Regions from separate parts of the Rhizobium sp. B21/90 genome, predicted to be linked through region 2. Evidence: predicted binding sites of a transcription regulator. Region 2 holds the regulator's gene; the other holds the start of a gene.

Region 1 (11,922 bases), 1.4 Mb from region 2:
CCGTGTTCAAAACGGATCGATTGACAGAACCAGGCAGGATTACCGTAGGATCGGGCAAGGGGTTTTGCGGCCGCAAATTGCGGCACTGCGCCTATATCGCGGAACCTCATAGGAACAAGGGGACGCCAGGAGGGAAAGATGTCCGCAATGGCGGCAAAGATTGTCCATGTAACCATCCATCGCGACTGTCGGGCGGTCTACGACTTTGCATCGAAGCCGGAAAACATGCCGCTTTGGGCATCCGGCCTGGCGACTGCCCTCGTGCCCGACGGTGCTGACTGGATCGCAGCCGGAGCGCTTGGCACCGTGCGGATCGCCTTTGCGCCGCCGAACGACTTCGGCGTCATCGACCATACCGTCACCGAGCCTTCCGGCCGGCAATTCTACAATGCACTGAGGGTCGTTAGGAACGGCGCCGGGTGCGAAGTGATGTTCACCCTGCTGCGCGTCGAAGGCATGACGGATGCGCAGTTCGAAGCCGATGCCGAGCACGTCGCCAGGGATCTGGCGACGCTGAAGGGGCTGATGGAGAGCGAGGCGCCCTAGATGCTTTTCAGCGTCCAGTCGACGATCTGAGCCGACACGGATGCGAAGGCCTTGTCGAGCGACTTAACATAGGCGTCGTTGGTCGTGCCGGTCGTCGGCACGGCGACGCGGAAGACGTCCTGCTTGCGCACGGTGCCGGTCTTGTCGTTGAGGATCTTGGCCGAGATCTCTACGACTGCTGCCTGCTTGGTGGTATCGATCTCGAACGCGCGGATATCGGTCACGACCTGGTAATCGATTGCCAGACCCTGGCCGGGAACGCCGACGCCGCCGACCTTGCCGGAGTTCTCGAAGGCTTCCACCAGCTTCGACTGCACCATGCGGCTGAGCTTGTCGCTCCACTGCGCCTTGGCGAGATACTGCAACTCGGAGCCGCTGACCCGCACAACGATCTGGTTGCTGTCGATGGCGCTGAGCGCCGTCGGTGCAGGTACCAGGATCTGCTTGCCATGGGCTGCCGGACCCTTGCCGCTGACATTGGCAGCCAGATCGAACGTATCGTTCTTGGCGCCACCACCACAGGCCGTCAGCAGCACGGCCACCAATGGCAAAGCCACTGCGGACCTGCGTGCCGCGAACCAACCCTGAACCGAACCATATTCGAACATGCTGCGCCTACCCCTTGAAACCTTGCCGCCGGTCAATGCCGTGTCCGCCCGTTATACTGCTTGACGGTGTCGCCACCGAACAGCAGGCGCTGCGGGTTCTTGTCGAAATTGCTGATCGTGTCGTTCAGATTCTGTACCGTCCGCCTTGTATCGTTGACCAGCGTCTGCACGTCGTTCAGGCCACCGGCCGAAAAGCGCTGCAGGTTGTCGGCGATCGGTCCGATACGCGAGTTGATGCTGTCGGCAACCTTCTTGAACGATTCCAGCGTGTCACGTGCTTCCGTAAACAGCGACTGGGTGTTGTCGGTTCCCAGCAACGCATCGACTTTGATCAGAATTCCATCGACGCGGGTCGAAGCAGAGTTCAGCTTGTTGGCCATCTGCGACACATCCTGGATCGTCTGGCTGATTTCGGCCTGCTTGGCCGACACGCTGGCGGTGATATCGCGGATCGAGGCGACAGCAACGCGGGCATCCTTGGTCGCCTGCGAGATATCGTCTACCGAGCCCTTGATCTTCGAAGGATCGATCGAGGCCACCAGCTGGTCGACCTTGTCGAGCGTCAGCTGAGCCTTCTTGCCGAATTCGTTGTAGGTATCCGACGTTTCCTTGATGCTGGTGATCGTTGCCTTCAGGTTGCTGGATGCATCGGCGACGTTCGCTGTCAGCTTGTCCACGTTTTTCACGACGTCGTTGATGCTCTGGGCGTCGACCGCACGAACCAGCTTCTCGACGGCATCGAGCGTCGAATTGACCTTGCCGGAGACGCTGCTGAAGGTCTTGGCGAGTTCACCAGCACTGGCAAGAAACTGATCGATATTGCCGGCATTGTCCGCAAGCGCCTTGGAGAAGGTATTGGCGTTCTTGACGGTATCGGTGAGCGGCCCACGGGCATCCTTCACGAAGCCCTGGAAATCGCCAATAGTGTCGTTGGCGCGGTCCATGATCTTGTCGGCGGTCGCCAGCAGATTGGTAACGCTCGATTGGTCGGCGAGCAGAACGGCCCGCTTGCCGGTATCGAGCGAGCGCTTGAGGATGTTTTCGTCGCCGGTGCGACCGCCGGAGAGTTCGATATAGGCAGCACCCGTCAGGCCCTGGATTTCGAGAACGGCCTTGGTCGTCTCATAGACCGGCGCATCTGCCCGCACTTCGGTGAAGGCCAGCGAATAGCGCGGATCGTCGGCATCGATCGAAAGCGTCTTGACGCTGCCGACCTGGATACCGTTGAAGCGCACCGGCGAGCCGACGCTCAGGCCGTTGGCAGATCCCGGGATACGCACGATCAGCTCGGTCATCGTACCGCCACGGCCGTATTCGGCCATCCAGTAGACGAAGCCGAATGCGGCGGCGATGACCAGGACGGTGAAAATTCCGACGATCGTGTAGTTTGCTCTGGTTTCCATGATCTCAGTTCTTCTCGCGGCTCTGGTTGCCGGGTTCTGCAGTCTCTTCGTGGCGGACGACGGTACGAGCCCGTTTGCCGCGGAAATAGGATTTCACCCAAGGTTCGTCGCAGGCAAGCATGTCGTCAACAGTTCCCTCGATCAGGACACGCTTTTGTCCGAGCACGGCAATGCGGTCGCAGACGGAAAACAGGCTGTCGAGGTCGTGGGTGACCATGTAGACGGTAAGGCCGAGTGTATCGCGCAGCTTGGCGATCAGTTCGTCGAATTGGGCAGCGCCGATAGGGTCGAGGCCGGAGGTCGGCTCGTCGAGGAACACCAGATCCGGATCGAGCGCCAGCGCCCGTGCCAGCGCCGCGCGCTTGATCATGCCGCCCGACAGTTCCGACGGATATTTGTCAGCCGCATCCGAGGCGAGACCGGCAAGCCGGATCTTCATATGCGCAAGCTCGTCCATCATCGAAACCGGCAGGTCGAGATATTCGCGCATTGGCACCTGGATGTTTTCCTTCACCGTCAGTGATGAAAACAGCGCACCTTGCTGGAAAAGCACGCCGAGACGCATGTCGAGCTTGTTGCGGTTCGATTCGTCGAGCGAATCGTAGTCTGTACCGAGAATTTTGATCGTCCCGGCGCTGCGCGGCAGAAGCCGCAGCACGGTGCGCATCAGCACCGACTTGCCGGCACCGGAGGGACCGACGAAGCCGAGGATTTCCCCGCGATAGATGTCGAGATCGAGCTTGTCGAGCACGATTTTCGGGCCGAAGTTCACCGTGACGCCACGCGCCGACAGCACGACGTCGCGGCCATCCGCGGCGCGTTCCATCTGTGTGTCATCCCGGTCTGGCTGAGGCGCGTCCAAATGCTGGTCCTTAAAAATCGATTGCGGCGTAGAAGATGGCAAACACACCGTCCATCATGATGACGACGAAGATCGACTTCACCACGGAAGATGTCACGTGCTGACCCAGAGACTCGGCGCTGCCGCCGACCTTCAGGCCTTCGACTGCGGCGACGATACCGATCACCAGCGCCATGAAAGGCGCCTTGATCATACCCGATATCACCGTCGATACGCTGATTGCCTCGTGCAGACGGGCAATGAAGGTCGCAAAAGTGATGCCCGAATAGGTGTAGGTGACGGTCGCGGCACCCAGCAGCGATGCAAAGTTGGCCAAGACCGTCAGCAGCGGCAGGGCGATGGTCAGCGCCACCAGCCGCGGAAAAATCAGCACGCCGATCGGGTTCAGGCCCATGACCTTCAGCGCGTCGACTTCTTCGCGCATCTTCATCGAGCCGATTTCGGCCGTGATCGCACTGCCCGAACGGCCGGCGATCATGATGGCGGTCAGCAGCACACCGATTTCACGCAGCTGCAGGATGCCGACCAGATCGACCACGAAAACTTCGGCGCCGAAATAGCGCAGCTGGAAGGCGCTCTGCTGGGCGATGATGGCGCCAATGAGGTAGGACATCACCAGGATGATCGGCACGGCGCGAACGCCCATGTGATCGAGCTGGTTGACGATGGATGCCGGAGAAACACCGCTGCCGCGACCGAGCTTCAGCTGCGCACCGCGCACGGCCGAGCCCAGGATGTACATCGCAGCCACGAAGAAGCTGCCGAGCTCGGCGACTTTCTCACCCATCGGCGAGAAAATCCGGTCGAGCAGCGGCACTTTCGGCTTTTCCTGGGCCGCGATCTCGCTTGCATCCTCGTCGAAGGATTTCAGCAGTTCGTCGATGTGGTCGTTCGATCCTTCGATCGTGACGGTCGCATCGTGCGATTCCTGGCTGAGCTTCAGCCTGCGGATCAGCAGCACGCCCGCAGTATCGACATCAGACAGGCCGGTCAGGTCGATGACGACGTCACCGCCGCTCGTGCGCTTGGAAAGGTCGTCTATTCGTCGCAGCACGCCGTGAATGCTGGCGCTGCGCCAATTGCCTGCAAGCCGGTAACGATGACCGGAACCATCGGCCTCATCGTCGATCGTCGGCGCATCCGGTATGTTTTCAGCTACGCTCAAACTCATGCGTCTTTCAGATTGGCGGCATCATGCCGACTCAGCGATGTATCGCATCCCGCTCATTACGCGACTATACAGAAACGATCTACAGTCTCGTGCCGCAGAAAGAGCAGATATGTCACGCCTTCTCAATGTCCAAATGAATTCCTGGCCGATCGCCGGCACATTCACAATTTCGCGTGGCAGTAAGACCACAGCGGAGGTCGTCACATGCAACATTAGCGAGAGCGAATGGCAGGGAAGTGGCGAATGCGTGCCGTATCGGCGCTACGGCGAGACAATCGAAAGTGTCATTTCGGAGATCGAGTCGGTCCGGACTGCCGTCGAATCAGGCATGACTCGCGAAGAGTTGGCGGTCGCCATGAAGCCCGGCGCTGCCCGAAACGCCGTCGACTGCGCGCTCTGGGATCTCGAGGCAAAGCGCTCCGGTATATCGGTGGCGCGGACCATTGGCCTCTTGACGATGGAGCCTCGCACGACCGCCTTTACGATTTCGCTGGGCGAGCCCGAGGTCATGGCGGCAGCAGCCGGCGCACAGGCGCACCGCACCCTGCTGAAAGTCAAGATCGGCACCTCCGACGACGAAAGCCGTATCCGCGCGGTACGCATGGCAGCGCCGCAATCGGCGATCATCCTCGATGCGAATGAAGGATGGACGGAAGACAATCTTGCCCGCCACCTCGAGATCTCCGCCGAAGCAGGGATTGCCCTGGTCGAGCAGCCCCTGCCCGCCGGCAACGACAGGCTGCTGGCAACTATCAGAAGGCCCGTCCCCGTCTGCGCCGACGAAAGCGTCCATCACACCGGCGATCTCGAAAGCCTCCGCGACCGCTACGACGCCATCAACATCAAGCTCGACAAGACAGGCGGGCTGACGGAGGCCCTCCGCATGAAGGCAGATGGCGAACGGCTCGGCTTCCGGATCATGGTCGGCTGCATGGTCGGCACCTCGCTGGCGATGGCACCGGCGCTGATGCTGGCCCAGGACGCGGCCTTCGTCGATCTCGACGGACCGCTGCTGCTTTCCCGCGACCGCGAACCCGGATTGCGCTACGAGGGGTCGCTGGTCTTTCCACCGCTCTCGGAATTGTGGGGCTGAAGGCGCGAGGCGACGACGATCATGGCGAGCCCGGCAGCGGCGATCAGCGCCATCAGGTAGAAACCCGACGTGCCAAGCCAGCCGTAGACATAGCCGGAGGCGATGGTCGCGATGCCGAGGCACATGCCGTTATAGAAGAAGTAGACGCCCTGGGCCGACGCCTCCTGCGTTTCCTGCACCGTCGCCACGATGCGGCGCTGCACCCCGATATGGACGCAGGCATAGGTGAAGGCGTGAAAGCACTGCAGCACGAAGTGGCCGGCAAAGCCGAGGTCCATCGGAAAGACGATCCACCGGCAGACGCACATCGCAGCGCCGAAGCGCATCAGGGTCCAGGCGCTGAACCGGCGCCCCAACCGCTTGGAGAGGAAGAAGATCGTCACCTCGGCCGCCACCCCGGCGCTCCAGAGTATCCCCACCTGCGTGCCGGAAAAGCCGATCTGGTGCCAGTAGATCGAAGCGAATGTGTAGAACAGCGCATGGCTTGCCTGCTGGACCGAAACGCCGATCATGGTCAACAGCAGGCGCGGATTACTGAGCGCATTGCCGATGGGCGGCGCCTTGATGTCGAGCGGCAGGCCGCGCCGCCGCGTCGGCCCGATCCGGGGACAATAGAGCGCCATCGCAGTCGTCAGGATGAAGCCGATAACCATCAGCGGCAGAACCATCCTGCCGCCGAACGCGCCGATCACCTGGCCGCCAATCAGCGTCGAGACAATGAAGGCTATCGATCCCCACACCCGGGTCGAGCCGTAGTCGATCCCCCAGCGCCGGACACCGGAGATGGTAATCGACTCGACCACCGGCAGGTATGGCGCATAGGTGGCGCCCTGCAGCGCATAGACCAACAGGACGGTCGCGAAGTCGTCGGTCCAGAACAGCGCGATAGCGGTCAACAGAGACAGGCCTCCCGACCAGAGAAGCACGGTCGCCCGCTCCCGCATCCTGTCGGCAAACAGCGCCACGACAGGCGCCACCAGCACACGCACGACCATCGGCAGGGCGAGAATGATGCCGATCTGCTGGTCGTTGAACTTCAGGGTCGCGAGGAACACAGGAAAGAACGGCAGGGCGATGCCGTTGACGATCAGCGGGGCACAATAGGACAGGGCGCTGCGCAGCCGGAAATAGGCAGGAGCCTCCCTGCCCGTCGAAGTCATCGTTGCGGGAATCATGACAATGCCTGATTTGGAAACGCTGATTCCCTACCACGCATTCGCCATCGCGCCTACGGCGCCTTCAGGTCGGTGGGAAATTCAAGGCGCTGGAAGGCCTTGTCCGCTCACTCGGCAGCGGTCATACCGGACGCCGCCTTTGCTTCGGCCATCATCAGCGCAAGGTCCATGGCCGGGCGCGACGGCAGGCGATCCTGGCGGCTCTCGGCCACGGCAGTAGCAGGCTTCGCGTCGAGGATCTGGCGCCAGGTGATCAGTTCGAAGCTTCCATCCTCATGCTCGGCAATCGCCGTACAGCTTTCAACCCAGTCGCCGGTGTTGATGTAGCGCAGGCCATCGATGTCCTCGATGACGGCATGGTGGATATGGCCACAAATGACCCCGTCGGCATGGTTGCGCTTGGCCTCTTCGGCCACCACGCGCTGGAACTCGCCGATGAAGTTGACCGCATGCTTGACCTGCTGCTTGGCCCAGGCTGAGAACGACCAGTAAGGCATGCCGAGCCGGCAACGAATGCTGGCGAGCGCGATATTCAACACAATGGCGACGTCGTAGGCCCAGTCGCCGAGATAAGCGAGCAGCCGGGCGTTGCGCACCACGACATCGAACTCGTCGCCGTGCAGCACGAGATATGTCTTGCCGTCGGCAGTGGTGTGGATCGCCCGTTCGGCGACCTCGATACCGCCGAAATGGTTGCCCGGGAAATCGCGCAGGAATTCGTCGTGATTACCGGGGATGTAGACGATGCGCGTGCCCTTGCGCGCCTTGCGCAGGATCTTCTGGACGACATCGTTGCAATCCTGCGGCCAGTACCAGCTGCGCTTCAGCCGCCAGCCGTCGATGATGTCGCCGACGAGGTACAGGGTATCGGCTTCGTGATAGCGCAGGAAGTCGAGAAGATAGTCCGCCTTGGCGGCCTTCGATCCCAGATGAACGTCGGAAATGAACAGGGTTCGGAAGTGTCGAGTGTCCATCAATGTCTCCACGAACGTAATGCCCGTGCCCCAATCTTCGCTGTGCCCGGAATAATCAGACTCGTGTTTCAGGAAGATGACATCACATCCAATTCGAGCGCGAAGATGGCGTAGCTTACCCTGCCGCGCATCGGCAAAATCTTGCCGCCCTGCCACAATTCCGTACTGTGCACCCCCGAGGATTGTTGTATGCAGTGACGTGAAATCGTTAGACGAATGGTAATGGAGAAGCGTGATGGACCCGCAGGATGCATCGAAGGCACAGAAGAACATGACCAGCGGTGACCTCGACGAACAGGCGCTTTTCTTCCACCGCTATCCCCGTCCGGGCAAGCTGGAGATCCAGGCGACCAAGCCGCTCGGTAACCAGCGCGACCTGGCGCTCGCCTATTCGCCGGGCGTTGCCGCTCCCTGTCTCGCCATCCGCGACAACCCTGAAATGGCTGCCGAATATACATCGCGCGCCAATCTCGTGGCCGTCATATCGAACGGCACGGCCGTGCTTGGCCTTGGCAATATCGGTCCGCTGGCCTCAAAGCCGGTGATGGAAGGCAAGGCCGTACTGTTCAAGAAGTTCGCCGGCATCGACGTCTTCGATATCGAGATCGAGGCACCGACCGTCGACGAGATGGTCTCGACGATCTCGGCACTGGAGCCGACCTTCGGCGGCATCAATCTCGAGGACATCAAGGCGCCCGAGTGCTTCGACGTCGAGCGCCGCCTGCGCGAGATGATGAAGATCCCGGTCTTCCACGACGACCAGCACGGCACTGCGATCATCGTCGCCGCCGCCATCCTGAACGGCCTGGAACTGGCCGGCAAGACGATAGAGAACGTCAAGATCGTCGCATCCGGTGCAGGCGCTGCCGCCCTCGCCTGTCTCAACCTTCTCGTCATCCTCGGCGCCAAGCGCGAAAACATCTGGGTCCACGATATCGAGGGCCTGGTCTACACCGACCGCAACGTGCTGATGGACGAGTGGAAATCCGTCTATGCCCAGCCGAGCGACAAGCGGACGCTGGCCGAATCGATCGGCGGCGCCGATGTGTTCCTCGGCCTGTCGGCCGCTGGCGTGCTGAAGCCGGAACTGCTGGTGCAGATGGCCGAAAAGCCGCTGATCATGGCGCTCGCCAATCCCAACCCCGAAATCATGCCGGAACTCGCCCGCGCCGCCCGGCCTGACGCGATGATCTGCACCGGGCGCTCGGATTTCCCGAACCAGGTCAACAACGTCCTCTGCTTCCCCTACATCTTCCGCGGCGCGCTGGATTGCGGCGCGACGACGATCAACGAGGAAATGAAGATGGCGGCGGTGCGCGCCATCGCAGCCCTTGCCCGCGAAGCCCCCTCGGATGTTGCCGCCCGCGCCTATACCGGCGAAACGCCGATCTTCGGCCCGGAATACCTGATCCCCTCGCCCTTCGACCCGCGCCTGATCCTGCGCATCGCTCCGGCCGTCGCCAAGGCTGCGGAAGAGAGCGGCGTGGCGCTTCGCCCGATCACTGATTTCGACGCCTATCTCGATACGCTCAACCGCTTCGTCTTCCGCTCCGGCTTCGTCATGAAGCCGATCTTTGCAGCTGCCAAGCTCGCTCAGCCGAAGCGCGTCGTGTTTTCCGAAGGCGAAGACGAACGCGTGCTGCGCGCCGCCCAGGTGCTGCTCGAGGAAAACACGGCCGTGCCGATCCTCATCGGCCGCCCCAGCGTCATCGAGACACGCCTGAAGCGCTACGGCCTGAAAATCCGCCCGCACACCGATTTCGAAGTCATCAACCCGGAAGACGATCCGCGCTTCCGCGATTACGCCGACCTCTATTTCTCGCTTGTCGGCCGCAGCGGCGTCATCCCGGAGGCAGCCCGCACAATCGTCCGCACCAACACCACCGTCATCGGCGCACTGGCGCTGAAGCGTGGCGACGCCGATGCACTGATCTGCGGCCTCGAAGGCCGCTACGAGCGGCACCTGCGCGTTGTCCGCCAGATTATCGGCAAGCGCGCCAATGTCCGCGACTTCTCGGCCATGAGCCTGCTGATCTCGCAACGCGGCAACACGTTCTACACGGACACCTACGTCAACTTTAATCCGACGGCCGAAGAGATTGCCGAATCGACAGTGCTGGCAGCGGAGGAAATCCGCCGCTTCGGGATCACGCCACGCGCCGCCCTTGTCTCGCATTCGAACTTCGGCTCGCGCGAATCGGAGAGCGCCACGAAGATGCGCAATGCCCTCAGGCTCATCCGGCTTGCAGCCCCCGATCTAGAGGTCGATGGCGAAATGCACGGCGACAGCGCGATTTCCGAGCATCTGCGCCGCCGCGTCATGCCGGATAGCACGCTGACCGACGAGGCCAACCTGCTGGTGTTCCCGAACCTCGATGCGGCCAACATCACGCTTGGCGTTGTCAAGGAGATGATCGACGGGCTGCATGTCGGCCCAATCCTGCTCGGAACGGCCCTGCCGGCCCATATCCTGTCGCCCTCGGTCACCTCCCGTGGCGTCGTCAACATGGCAGCCGTGGCCGTGGTCGAGGCATCGCAGCCCGGCTGATACTGACGGGACCGCCGGGCATCATCCCGGCGGTCGACCACCTGCTGCCGAGCGCAGGGCTGGCGCAAGTCTGTGGGCGCCATATATCTTGCGCGTGATAATGGATGAACTGCAACTTCGCCCCGGCTGAGGCGGACACCATCCGAACGGAGCAGGCCAAAGGCGTGACAGTGGGCTGGAAACATTCATTTTGGGCGCTTGCCGCATCCTTGGCGATGGCAGCGCCACTGGCTGCCCAGACGAACGCAATCTGCGACGACCTGCGCGGCCAGATGGCCAATCTCAGCGAAACCGTCGGCACCAACCGCCAGCTCCGGCAATACCGCACCGCCATCGCCCAGCAGATATCCGAGTTGCGCCAAGTCGAGAACGACCTTGAGGACAACGAGTGCTCGTCCGGCAGCATGGTGATCATAAACGGTGACGACGACGGCACCTGCGCGCGGATCGAGGATACCCTGCAGCGCATGCAGGAGAACCTGCAGTATCTCGTTGCCAAGCGCGACCAGATCCAGCGCGGAGACGTTTCGGAAGGACCCACGCGCAACCAGCTTTCCGCAGCGCTGCGCGCCAACGGCTGCGAAGATCAGGATAGCGGCGATACCATCATCACCAACCGCCCGGCCCCGCAGGCAGGCATCGAGCCCAGCTACCCCGCAACCCCAGGGGCAACGACGCTGGACAGCAGCGGCGGTCCATCCGGCAACGAACCGGCACCGCAATCGCCGATCCAGAGCTACGCCTTCGGTCAATCCTATGGCGGCGGCAATGTCCGCACGGTCTGTGTGCGCACTTGCGATGGCGGTTTCTTTCCGATGACCCAGAATGCATCGCCCGGCGATTTCCAGCGGGATGGCGAAACCTGCGCGAGGATGTGCCCGGGCGTAAAGACCGAGTTGTTCTTCCACCGCCTGCCCGATCAGGAAACATCGGCGATGGTCTCCGCCTCGTCGGGCACCCCCTACAGCGCCATGCCCTACGCCTTCGCCTTCCGCAAACGGCCGCCGAACGAAAAGACCAGCTGCACCTGCAATCTGCCGGCCTATTACGAGGAAATGCGAAGGCAGAACGCACTGACAAAGCCGCCAGCCGCAGGCACGCAGCAAGGCTCGATCACGACGATCATTCCAAAAGAGTCGCCGCCGGCCGTGCCGACCGCACCCGCAAAGGGCGATGCGCCGCCGGTGGAACGGCCGTACGATCCGTCAGCCGGCAATGTCCGCCAGGTCGGCCCGGCATTCCTGCAGCCCGACCAGCGCAAACTAGACCTCACCCGTCCGGCCGTACCCGGCGAGCAGCCCCAGCAATAGGCCTCAGCCCTGCGGCCGGCCCCAGCCATTCTCGAACACCAGATCCTCCAGCGGCAATCGCTGCCGCCAGCCTTTGACGGCGAGTTCCGGTTCGCCATAGAGCTCGTCTACGAACCCCAGGCAGAGCCAGGCGATCATCTCGATCCGCTCCGGTATGCCGAGCAGCGCCCGGATATCGGCGTCGTGAAAAATGCTGACCCAGCCGACGCCCACACCCTCGGCGCGCGCCGCA
Region 2 (11,922 bases):
ATGCCTCCTCGTCGTAGCGGGCGTAGGCGCGGACATTTTCAGGCGTCGAGAAATCGGCCACCAGCAGGTCGACCGGGCCATCGCCCTTGGTCTGCACGGTGAACTTGCCCTCGAACTTCAGCGACGTGCCGAGCAGCACCGTTAGCACGATGGTTTCGGCCAGCAGCCGGGCCACGGGGGCCGGATAATGGTGGCGCTCCAGGATGGTGTCGAGCATCGGGCCGAGCTGGACGGCACGGCCGCGCACATCCAGGCTCTCCACCTGGAACGGCACAACGTGATCGTCGCCGGCATAACCGAACTCTCCCAGCGCTGCTGCACTGTCTGCCATGGGTCTACTCCTTGCTGCCGGGCGGATCGCGCCACGGCAGCCACCGTTTGCAACGGCGGCTTGGTTGATCTCAGATCGCGCCCAGGCACCACGCAAGAATGGACTTCTGCGCATGGAGACGGTTTTCCGCCTCGTCGAACACAACGGATTGCGGGCCGTCGATCACGTCATCCGTCACCTCCTCGCCGCGATGGGCAGGCAGGCAATGCATGAACAACGCATCCTTTCCGGCCTCTGCCATCAGAGCGGCATTGACCTGGTAGGGCTGGAAGACGTTGTGACCACGGGCCCGGTGCTCCTGGTTCATGGAAACCCAGGTATCGGTCACCACGCAATCGGCGCCATTAACCGCACGTTCGGCTTCATGGGTGAGCATGACTTCGGCGCCCTGATTGCGGGCCCAGTTCAAATAGTGATCGCTCGGCTCCGAGCCAAGGGGCACCGCCATATTCATGCGATAGCCGAACCGGGCCGAGCCCTCAATCAGCGAATGCAGCACGTTGTTGCCATCGCCCGTCCAGGCGACCGTCTTGCCCTTGATCGGGCCGCGATGCTCCTCGAAGGTCATTATATCGGCCATCACCTGGCAGGGATGGGTATCGTCCGTGAGCGCGTTGATGACGGGCACGGTGGCGTGCTCGGCCATCTCAAGCATGCGCGAATGCTGGGTGGTGCGGATCATGATGGCATCGACATAGCGCGACAGCACCTTGGCGGTGTCGCCGATGGTCTCGGCCCGGCCAAGCTGCATTTCGGTGCCGGACAGAAACAGCGTTTCGCCGCCGAGCTGGCGCATGCCGACATCGAAGGAGACGCGGGTGCGGGTCGAGGGTTTTTCGAAGATCATCGCCAGCATCTTGCCTTCCAGCGGCCGGCCGGCAGTGCCGTCCTTGGTCGCCTTCTTGCGAAGGATGGCGTCGTCGAGGATCTTGCGCAGGTCGCCCGACGCAACAGTCGAGAGGTCGAGGAAGTGTTTCGGGGAGGCCATGTCTAGCTTTGCTCCAAAAATGAAAACGCCCGTGGCGGGCACGAAGCCCGGAACCCACGGACGTAGAATTCAAGCCGATTTGCGGGATTTCTGGGCGCGCAATGCTTCTGCGGCACGCTCGATGCGGGCGAGACCTTCGCGGGCGTCTTCGGCAGTGGCGATGAGAGGCGGCAGCAGGCGAATGACGTTGTCGCCGGCGGGAACCCCCAGCAGGTGTTCGGCACGGATGGCATGCAGCAGTTCGCCAGCCGGGATCGCCGCCTTGATACCGAGCAGCAGCCCCTGGCCGCGCACCTCTTCGATGATGTCGGGATAACGGTCCTTGAGCGATGCCAGCCCTTGGCGGAAGACCAGGGAGACGTCGTTGACATGCTGCAGGAAGCCTTCAGCCAGGATGACGTCCAGCACCGCGCCGCCGACGGCCATCGCCAGCGGATTGCCGCCATAGGTCGAGCCGTGGGATCCCGCCTTCATGCCGGAGGCGGCTTCTGCGGTGGCGAGGCACGCACCGAGCGGAAAGCCGCCACCGATGCCCTTCGCCACGGCCATTATGTCAGGCGTGATGCCAGACCATTCGTGGGAGAAGAATTTGCCGGAGCGACCGACGCCGGACTGGACCTCGTCGAGGATCAGCAGCAGGCCGTGCTCGTCGCAGAGTTCGCGAAGCGAACGCATGAACTCCTTGGCAACCGGGCGAACGCCGCCCTCGCCCTGCACCGGCTCGATGAGGATCGCTGCAGTGGCATCCGAGATCGCCGCCTTGACGGCCTCGAGGTCGCCGAACGGAACCTGATCGAAGCCGGGGGCCTTCGGGCCGAAGCCTTCGAGGTATTTTTCCTGGCCGCCGGCAGCGATCGTCGCCAGGGTCCGGCCGTGGAAGGCGCCTTCGAAGGTGATGATGTGGAATTTTTCCGGATGGCCCTTCGAATACTGGTAGCGGCGTGCCGTCTTGATGGCGCATTCGAGCGCCTCGGCACCGGAATTGGTGAAAAACACCTTGTCGGCGAAGGTCGCGTCGGTCAGCCGCCTGGCAAGCATTTCCTGGCCCGGGACCTCATAGAGGTTCGACAGGTGCCAGACTTTTTCAGCCTGCGTCTTCAGCGCTTCGACAAGGTGCGGATGTCCATGACCGAGCGACGACACGGCGACGCCGGCGCCGAAGTCCAGATAGCGCTCGCCCGTTTCCGTGATCAGCCATACGCCCTCGCCTCGCTCGAACCGCAGGGGCGCGCGCATATAGGTGTCGTAGAGTGGCGCGGCTTCGGCCATGGCGCAATTCCTTCGATCGATCAGGACGTGACGGCTGTTGTCCTGCAACGCCGCCGTCGGCAATGAAAAATGCCGCCTTGCGGCGGCCTGGGCACTATTGTCGTTCCGCGGAACCATGTCAACAAACAGTGGATTAGTCAACGAATAGTTGATTTTAACCTTGCGGCAAAAGCCATATCGTGAGGGTCTGGAGAAGGGCACTAAGGCTATTGCAGAAATACCACAGTAGGCAGCAAGTTGGGGAAAACTTGGAAATCGATTCCCCGCGATTCCCGCGACTCTTGTCACGGAGTCAGCCTCACACTAGGTTAAATCTTGATTACTAGACTGCAATGCGGCGGACCTAGTCACCACAATTTAAGAGCGTTTTGTGCCTCGATAGCATTCGAGGCAATGGCGAAGGATTCCGCCATCATGAACGCAGTCGGAGACAAGCATGAATTGGACGGACGAGCGCGTCGAAAGGCTCACGAAATTATGGGCCGAAGGATTGAGCGCCAGCCAGATCGCGGCGCAGCTCGGCGGCGTCAGCCGTAACGCTGTCATCGGCAAGGTGCATCGACTTTGCCTGCCAGGCCGAGCAAAGGCCGGCGGCACATCGTCCACGGCGCGCTCCACCAAGCGTAACGTCGCTCCGGCCCGGCCAACTACCTTTGGCGCCCGCCCTGCCGCTCCGCGCTCGACGGTTCGTGCCGAAGGCGCAACGATGGTCAAGGAAGATGCCGAGCTAGACGCAACGGCACCCGTGCAGTTCCGCCCATCCTCGAATGCCATCGCGCCGGTCGCCCGCCGCATTGGTCTGACGGACCTGACGGAACGCACCTGCAAGTGGCCGGTCGGCGACCCACTGAAGGACGACTTTCACTTCTGCGGTCATGAATCGCCAGATCAGTCTCCCTACTGCACATACCACCAGAAGTTGGCGTACCAGCCAGTTCACGAGCGCCGCCGCGCCGCCCGCTAAGCCGGGTAAAAACGACAACAAAGAACGGGCCGCGAGGCCCGTTTTGCGTTTCAGGTTTTGATGGCCCAGAAACGTGTCAGGGATGCAAACTCGCACCTTTGACGATCTTGTCCACGATCTTCTTTTCGGCCCGCAGCGCCATGCCGACCAGCCTGGCGGTATCGGGACCGAACTCGAGGAATACAGCCCGGTTGGCGGCATCGTGACCTGTCGCGAACATTTCTTCGATATAGGCCGATACTCGCGCCTGGCGTTCCAGCGCGCGCTTGTGGATAGTCCTTAGCACGTCCTGATCCGCCACAAGCACGACCATCGGCTGAACGCTCATGGGATTGTAGACATGGCCGAGAGCATCCCGGTATGTTTCGCCGATGATTTCCGGCGACTGGGCAGTGATCCCGCTCACAAGGAAGGCCGTGACGTTGAGCTTCTGCCAGGTAGCGAGGTCATGGCGGATGACAATCGCGATTTTGGTATCGAACATGTACAAGAACTCCATGGAAGGCATCGAAAGAACCGATCGAATAGCGCCTGCCCATGCCCTCGGTCTTGAACGTTCGTGCAAGAGCGGTTTTCGCGACGGATTGAGCATCGCCGCCTCCAGCCACGGCATCGAGCGCATGGAAGCGCGCTTCCACGGCAACGGCTTTTCGCCGCACCGACATGACACATATGCACTGGGTCTGACCCTCCGTGGTGTCCAGACGTTCCGCTATCGCGGCGCGGAGCGCTTCAGCCGTCCCGGCAACGTGATCGTGCTGCATCCCGATGAAGTCCACGATGGCGCGGCAGGCACCGACGACGGACTGATTTACCGGATGCTCTATTTGCCGCCCGCGCTGGTCGGCCTCCTCGAGGCGGGCAATCGGGCCCTGCCGTTCGTCCGCGATCCCGTCGTGACTGACGCTGGCCTATTGTCTGCGCTGGCGGACGTCCTTTCGGATCTCGACCATGCGCCGAACGATCTGGCGATGGACGACGCGGTTGCGCGGCTGACGGCGGGACTCTTCCAACAGGCCGACGACCCGAGGAAAGCACCCACGAGAATCGATCGTCCAGCTGTTCTGCTGGCGCGTGATTTTTTGACCGAACATTGCGAGGAGGGTGTCAGTTCCGAAACGTTGGAGGCGATCAGCGGTCTGGACCGTTACGAACTGTCGCGGCAGTTCCGGCGAGCCTTCGGCACCAGTCCGCACCGTTATCTCGTCATGCGCCGCCTTGACCGAGCCAAGCGCCTGCTAGGTGCCGGCTATGGCCTTGCCGGAGCCGCGGCAGAAGCGGGGTTTGCCGATCAGGCACATTTTACCCGCCATTTCCGGGCCGCCTTCGGTATGACCCCGGGCAGATGGCTGGCAATGCATGATTGCCAACCCTAGTAGTGTCAGCCCGCTAAATGCACTGACTGGATGGCACCGGCACCAGATCATCGGCGCCTGCACTCCAGCCTCAGACTTCCATGGAATAGCCGGCGCCGCGCACGGTGCGGATGACGTCCTGCATGTTGGAGAAGTTCAGGGCCTTGCGCAGTCGGCCGACATGCACGTCGACGGTGCGTTCGTCGACGTAGATGTCATGGCCCCAGACGCCGTCGAGCAGCTGCGAGCGGGAAAACACACGGCTTGGCGATGCCATCAGGAATTCCAGCAGCCGGAATTCTGTCGGGCCGAGGCGGACCTCGCGGCTCTTGCGATGAACCCGGTGCGTCTCGCGGTCGAGTTCGATGTCGCCGCAGCGAAGCACGCTGGACAGCACTTCCGGGCGGGCGCGGCGCAGCATGGCGCGGACGCGGGCCATCAGTTCCGGCGTCGAGAACGGCTTGACGACATAGTCGTCTGCGCCGGTGGAAAGACCCCGGACGCGCTCGCTCTCTTCGCCACGCGCCGTCAGCATGATGATCGGCAGACGTTCGGTCTCCGGCTTCATGCGCAGGCGGCGGCAAAGTTCGATGCCGGACACACCCGGCAGCATCCAGTCGAGGATCAGGAGATCCGGAATGCGCTCCTGCAAGCGCATCTCGGCTTCATCGCCCCTCAGGATCGTATCGACTTCGAAACCTTCTGCTTCAAGGTTATAGCGCAGCAGCACGCTCAGCGCTTCTTCATCTTCTACGACGGCAACTCTCGGAACCATGGGGCCCGCTCTCCTTCAAAAACCCTTCAGGCCTATTCCGTCATGGCGCCGACGGTGTTGGCAGTATCGTCCTTCGGGCGGTCGCCCTCGGGCAATGCACCGGTCGCCATGTAGAAAATCGTCTCGGCGATGTTGGTGGCGTGGTCGCCGATGCGCTCGATGTTCTTGGCGCAGAACAGCAGATGCGTGCAGGTGGTGATGTTGCGCGGATCTTCCATCATGTAGGTCAGCATCTCGCGGAACAGCGAGGTGTACATCGCGTCGATTTCCTCGTCGCGCTCGCGGATGGAGACCGCCTTGTCAGGCGAGCGGGTCGTGTAGACGTCGAGAACTTCCTTCAACTGGACGAGCGCCAGCTCGGACAGATGCTCGATGCCGCGCGCCAGGCTGCGCGGTACGCCGGTGCCCTGCACGGCGATAACGCGCTTGGCCGTGTTCTTGCCGAGGTCGCCGACGCGTTCCAGATCGGCGGCGATCCGGATCGAGCCCATGATTTCGCGCAGGTCAGCAGCCATCGGCTGGCGGCGGGCAATCGTCAGGATCGCCTTGTCGCCGACTTCGCGCTCGGCATGATCGAGGATCGTATCGTCGGAGATGACCTTCTGAGCCAGCCCGACATCGCCATTGACCAGCGCGCGGACGGATTCACCGACCATCTGCTCGGCAAGGCCGCCCATCTCGGAGATGCGCCGCGTCAGGAATTTCAAATCTTCGTCGTAGGCGGAATGAATGTGTGTCGAAACCATTTTCTATCCTCAATTGAAAGGCGTCACGGAACGTAGGTCTGCTCGGCGCGGCGACGGCAACGCGTTTCGCCTTTTCGAGGCCCTTTTTGATATCGGCCTAATGCTCGCCCTTTTATGTCAGGCCAATGAAACAATTATGACAATCGAAATCATTGAATTAATTCAATTTTCACAGCCCCGAACAAAGCGCCACCAGGTTATTCAGAAGCGTACCGTGAAATCCGTGCCGCGGCCGACTTCGGATTTGACGATCAGCCTGGCCCGGTGACGGGTTAGGATGTGCTTGACGATGGCGAGCCCGAGGCCTGTGCCCTTCTTGGACCGGCTGTTTTCGACGCTGACGCGATAAAACCGCTCGGTCAGGCGCGGCACGTGTTCGGCCGGAATGCCGCCGCCGCTATCGGACACGGTGACCTCCACAGGCTCGCCGGGCTTGTTGCGCAACGTCACGTCGACGCGCTTGCCCTCCTGACCGTACTTGCAGGCGTTCTCGATCAGGTTTTCGAACACCTGCACCAGCTCGTCGCGATCACCGGTCACCTCCGCCTTGCCTGATGGCATATGCAGGTTGATAGTAACATCGAGATCCATCGCCAGCGGCACCAGCGCATCGCGCACATGGCCAAGCAGCGGCACGAGATCGACCTTCTGGTCCGGCGCCAGATGGGACTTCAACTCGAGCCGCGACAGCGACAGGAGATCGTCGACCAGCCGGCTCATGCGGGTCGCCTGATCGAACATGATCGCCAGAAAGCGCTCCTGCGCCTTGGGATCGTTGCGCGCTGGCCCCTGGATGGTCTCGATGAAGCCGCGCAGCGAGGCCAATGGCGTGCGCAACTCATGGCTGGCGTTGGCGACGAAATCCGACCGCATGCGGTCGATATGACGCAACTCCGAGACATCGCGGAACGACAGCAGGAAGAATGTCTGGTTGCCGAGATCGGAGAGCGCCAGCTCGACAGGCGCAATCCGCACGATGAAGACACGCTCCGACGGCAGACGCTCGGAATGCTCGATCTGGTTGGGCACGCCGGTGGCAATCGTTTCCCGCACCATGTCGAGAATGCCGGGCGAGCGCAGCTTTGCCGACAGGTGGGCGCCAATCGGGAACAGGTCGAGCGCCCGCTCTGCAGCAGGGTTCTGATAGAACACCGACGCCTCGCGATCCAGCACCAGAACTGGCATGTCGAGACCAGCCAGGCCTGCGGTCATCGGCCTCAGGACTGCCGCCAGATCTACCGGCGCCGGCTCGACTTTCGCCGGCTGCGCCCTGCGCGCCACCAGGGGTGCGCGCAGCAGGGCAACGGCAACCACGACCAGCAGCACGGCGAGGATGGCCACCACGTCGGTACCCTCCGCCATGGCCAGCAAGGCAACCAGCACGGCCAGAATCAGGATCGCTCTTTCCTGCCTCAAGCGCTGCCCGAGCCGATTTAAAATTGATGTATTCTCTTCCAACGCCGCCGGTCCGATTCTACGTCCACACGTCTAAGACTCGGACTGATATAGCAAATTCATGACAGAAGTTTTCAGCACTATCCACAGTCGTGGAACCGTTGGGCTCCCTCGCCAGTCATAGTCGGCGGAAGGCTTGAAATGACACGGTAAATATGTGTCTTCTGAGCCGGTTTATAATTTTTACAAACTGAGCCCCTAATGGCAAATACAGGCCAAGGGCCCGAGGAGGATCTATGGGAGACGAAGTCGAAAGCCGTGTGGTCGAGCTGGGGCTGCACGGCAAACGGCGTATCTTCGACGTCGACGACCCCGTTCTGCCCGACTGGGTTGCAGACAAGGCGCTGTCGTCCGGCCACTTTCCTTATAAGAAAAAGCTGAAAAGCAGCGAATACATGGACGATCTGAAAGCGCTTCAGATCGAACTCGTGAAGGTACAGTTCTGGCTGCAGGCGACGGGCAAGCGGATCATGGCGATTTTCGAAGGCAGGGATGCTGCCGGCAAGGGCGGTGCGATCTTTGCGACCTCCGCCCACATGAACCCACGCCTCGCGCGGGTCGTGGCACTCAGCAAGCCGAACGACCGCGAAGCCGGACAATGGTATTTCCAGCGTTACGTGGACCAATTCCCGACATCGGGCGAATTCGTCCTGTTCGACCGCTCCTGGTACAACCGCGCCGGGGTCGAGCCGGTGATGGGGTTTTGCACGCCGGAGCAGTACGAGCAGTTCCTTCACCAGGCGCCGCAGATGGAGAAAATCGTCGAGCATGAGGGCATCATGTTCTTCAAGTTCTACCTCGACATCGGCCGGGAAATGCAGCTGAAACGCTTTCACGACCGGCGCCACGATCCGCGCAAGGTCTGGAAGCTGTCATCCATGGATATCGCCGCCCTCGACAAGTGGGACGACTACAGCGAAAAGCGCGACCGGATGCTGAAGGAAACCCACACGGACTATTCGCCGTGGACCGTTCTCCACGCCAACGACAAGCGTCGCGCCCGTCTCAACCTGATCCGGCACATACTTTCGACGCTGGACTATCCCGGCAAGGATAACGACGCTATCGGCGAAATCGATGGGAAGATCCTCGGCTCGGGACCGGGTTTTCTCAAATGATGACTAAGAGTGCGCCTCAGGGCGCCTCGTTTCCAGGAAGCACGCGGATGGCGTAGATATTGACGCCGGTCGACTTGCCGTCGACATCCGTATTGAATACGAGATTGCCGGAAGCATCAGCCGGCAGCGGCTTGTTGAAACGCAGCTGGAACAGCGCATCGGACTTCTGGCGCGTCACATCGAACCGGTGCCGGCCGCAACCGCCATAGGTACCGAAACTGCATTCGACGGTAATCTGTGTCGGTGCATCCGAGATCGCCTGCAGCGTCATGGCAACCGTTGCCGGCTTGCCTGAGAGCTTCTGCAAGGTAGCCGATGGAACGGGGATCGCGACATTGCCGGTCGTGTCGGGCGACTGCGAGGTCAGACGGACTGTCGGACCTTCATTTTCCGAGGCGTTTTCGATCTTCGCCTGTATGCCGCTGACAGCCTTTGCGGCATCGGTCGGCCCGAAGATCTGTATCCAGTCGGCCGAGAACCGGTCCTGCGGATCGATCGTCGCCAGCCCGGCATTGCTGCCGGAGTCGAGATCGGCGTTGTTGTCGTTGGCATCTTCGCCTTCGGGGGTGATCTGTGCTGGCTGGTTGCGAACGCTGGTATCACGCTGCGCTGCTGTCAGCAGCACGCCCGAGGTTTTTACCCACCAGGCACCGATGCCGAGAAAGGCAACGACGATGCAAAACACCAGCAGGCGGGAAAAGAACTTGCGCGGCTTGCGACGGCTGACCGCCCGCTCCGGCTTGAAATCCATACTGCGCGACGGCGCCGCCATCGCCGACTCCTCGTAGGCGCCGGGTTCGGCTGCCAGGTGATCGCCGGGACCGGCATGGATGCCGCCGAGGTCACCTTCGTCCGAGTGACCGGAAGAAGACGTATCGGCACCGCGCGTCTCGCCGCGCAACTCCATTCCGGGCTCCATGCGTCCCGGCTGCTGTGTCGCCTCGGGCCGCACTGCGGCGCCGAGCGGTGGCGCTGCGGCTGGGGAAATCGGCGCAGGCCGGGGAGCTGCCATGGACGCGGGAGTGGACTGGGCAGCGACCGGCCGTGAAGCCGGCTGCACCACCGGCCTTGCAGGCTCCGGCACAGGCTCGGAGGGTCGCGGGGCAGCCGGGATGGGCTCGGCAGCCGGCTGTACAACGGCAGCCTCGCGAAGTCTCGCCCGTTCCTCGCCCTCGATCGCACGGATGGTCAGCTCCAGACGCTGGCGCTGGGCGGCAACCGTTTCGACGTCGGTTATGTCCTGCTTGCGCAGGCCGGCTTCCAGCGCCTGGCGGGCAGACTGGTAAACGCGAGCCCGGACCTCGGGGTTGTCGCGCTCGGATCGCTCCAGGGCGCTTCTGATGGCCGTTTCTAATCCGCTCACATCCGGTCCTTCACTCTGACTGGCGACGCCATGCAATCCTGACAAATGACTGGCAGGAATCGGTAATGCCCTGTCCGGCGATACGCAAGGGTCGGCACAATGCAGATGCCATTAGACCGGGGATAAGACAGGTTACCACGGTATTTGCTCAAAGATAGCGGCGCTTCAGCCATCATCAAGGGCGGTGGCAGCATCGCCGCCCTGATCGGAAAGCGACTTTTCCCGCTGATCCGAACCTGATAGCAAACACGTGGCGCATTTATCGGCGCCAGTGAGCACAGGAGCTTGCCAATGGCGCTTCCACCGATCCTGACGCGCGGCCTGCGCCTGCCGGTCGTGGCATCGCCGCTTTTCATCATTTCCCACCCGACGATGACACTTGCGCAGTGCAAGGCAGGCGTCGTCGGCAGCTTTCCGGCCCTCAATGCCCGCCCGGAAAGTCTTCTGGACGAATGGCTGGCTGAAATCACCGAGACGCTGGCTGCACACGACGCTGCCCATCCCGATCAGCTAGCCGCGCCCTACGCCGTCAACCAGATCGTCCATAAGTCCAACCGGCGGCTGGAGCACGACCTCTCGCTCTGCGTGAAATACAAGACACCCATCGTCATCTCATCGCTGGGGGCGGTGCCGGAGGTCAATGCGGCCGTCCACTCCTATGGCGGCATCGTGCTCCACGATGTCACGACCCTGCGCCACGCCCGCTCGGCGATCGCCAAGGGCGCGGATGGCCTGATCGCGGTGGCAGCGGGTGCCGGCGGCCACGCGGGGTCGCTGTCGCCCTTTGCGCTCATCCAGGAAATCCGGCAATGGTTTAACGGCCCGCTGCTTCTCGCCGGCGCCATCTCGACAGGCGGCGGCATTCTCGCGGCCGAGGCGATGGGCGCCGACATGGCCTATATCGGCTCGCCTTTCATCGCGACCGAGGAGGCCCGGGCGAGCAGCACCTACAAGCAGGCAATTGTCGATGGCAAAGCGGCCGACATCGTCACCTCCAGCTACTTTACCGGGGTCAGCGGCAACTATCTAAAAGCCTCGATCCTCGCCGCCGGGCTTGATCCCGACAACCTGCCCGGGGATGCCGCGACAATGGACTTCGAACAGGCAAGCTCGGGCGCCAAGGCCTGGAAGGACATCTGGGGATCGGGACAAGGCATCGGCGCAATCGATGCCGTCGTCCCCGTGCGGGATCTCGTCGACCGTCTGGAGCGGGAATACCGGCAGGCGCGCGCCCGACTGCTACGGTGAAACGGCCTGTGACGGTTTTTTGGCGATCTGCCAACAGAGCGCTTGAAATCTCGTTCCAGAGACTGTATCAGCCGCATGCACATCGAAGGCTGTCCCAGACGCCGCGATTGCCGCTTTAGCTCAGGTGGTAGAGCACATCATTCGTAATGATGGGGTCAGAGGTTCGAGTCCTCTAAGCGGCACCATTTTCTCAGTCTTTAAAACTATACAAAGATCGTTCACCCATGCATTTCGTTGAAGGCGTCCAAGCCCCGGTCGGGAGCTGGCTTGCGGACATATGCTGCCCTGCATGCGGCCATCGGAATGTGAT

What was found. Region 2 encodes PhoB, which activates phosphate uptake and scavenging genes when phosphate is short. Its sites were predicted from a motif close to TGTCATNNANCTGTCAT; they were not measured.
Region 1: J5278_RS09725 (UDP-2,3-diacylglucosamine diphosphatase) is a predicted target of PhoB. The motif match lies at 7,898-7,914, and genes of this name have one in related genera.

The regions. Positions count from the first base shown of each region.
Region 1 is NZ_CP072162.1:2,044,011-2,055,932, reverse strand. Features, by position in the region: gene J5278_RS09760 (SRPBCC family protein) at 139-546, shown strand; gene J5278_RS09755 (ABC-type transport auxiliary lipoprotein family protein) at 543-1,154, opposite strand; gene J5278_RS09750 (MlaD family protein) at 1,187-2,557, opposite strand; gene J5278_RS09745 (ABC transporter ATP-binding protein) at 2,562-3,383, opposite strand; gene J5278_RS09740 (ABC transporter permease) at 3,430-4,590, opposite strand; gene dgcA (N-acetyl-D-Glu racemase DgcA) at 4,700-5,683, shown strand; gene J5278_RS09730 (MFS transporter) at 5,635-6,858, opposite strand; gene J5278_RS09725 (UDP-2,3-diacylglucosamine diphosphatase) at 6,966-7,832, opposite strand; gene J5278_RS09720 (NADP-dependent malic enzyme) at 8,068-10,380, shown strand; gene J5278_RS09715 (DUF2865 domain-containing protein) at 10,485-11,690, shown strand; gene bluB (5,6-dimethylbenzimidazole synthase) at 11,694-11,922, opposite strand, start outside.
Region 2 is NZ_CP072162.1:3,464,188-3,476,109, forward strand. Features, by position in the region: gene J5278_RS16770 (Hsp33 family molecular chaperone) at 1-331, opposite strand, end outside; gene argF (ornithine carbamoyltransferase) at 402-1,319, opposite strand; gene J5278_RS16780 (aspartate aminotransferase family protein) at 1,389-2,588, opposite strand; gene J5278_RS16785 (GcrA family cell cycle regulator) at 3,025-3,552, shown strand; gene J5278_RS16790 (DUF2000 family protein) at 3,629-4,036, opposite strand; gene J5278_RS16795 (AraC family transcriptional regulator) at 4,050-4,928, shown strand; gene phoB (phosphate regulon transcriptional regulator PhoB) at 4,999-5,682, opposite strand; gene phoU (phosphate signaling complex protein PhoU) at 5,715-6,428, opposite strand; gene phoR (phosphate regulon sensor histidine kinase PhoR) at 6,630-7,844, opposite strand; gene ppk2 (polyphosphate kinase 2) at 8,120-9,001, shown strand; gene J5278_RS16820 (hypothetical protein) at 9,018-10,364, opposite strand; gene J5278_RS16825 (nitronate monooxygenase family protein) at 10,656-11,612, shown strand; tRNA gene J5278_RS16830 (tRNA-Thr) at 11,722-11,797, shown strand.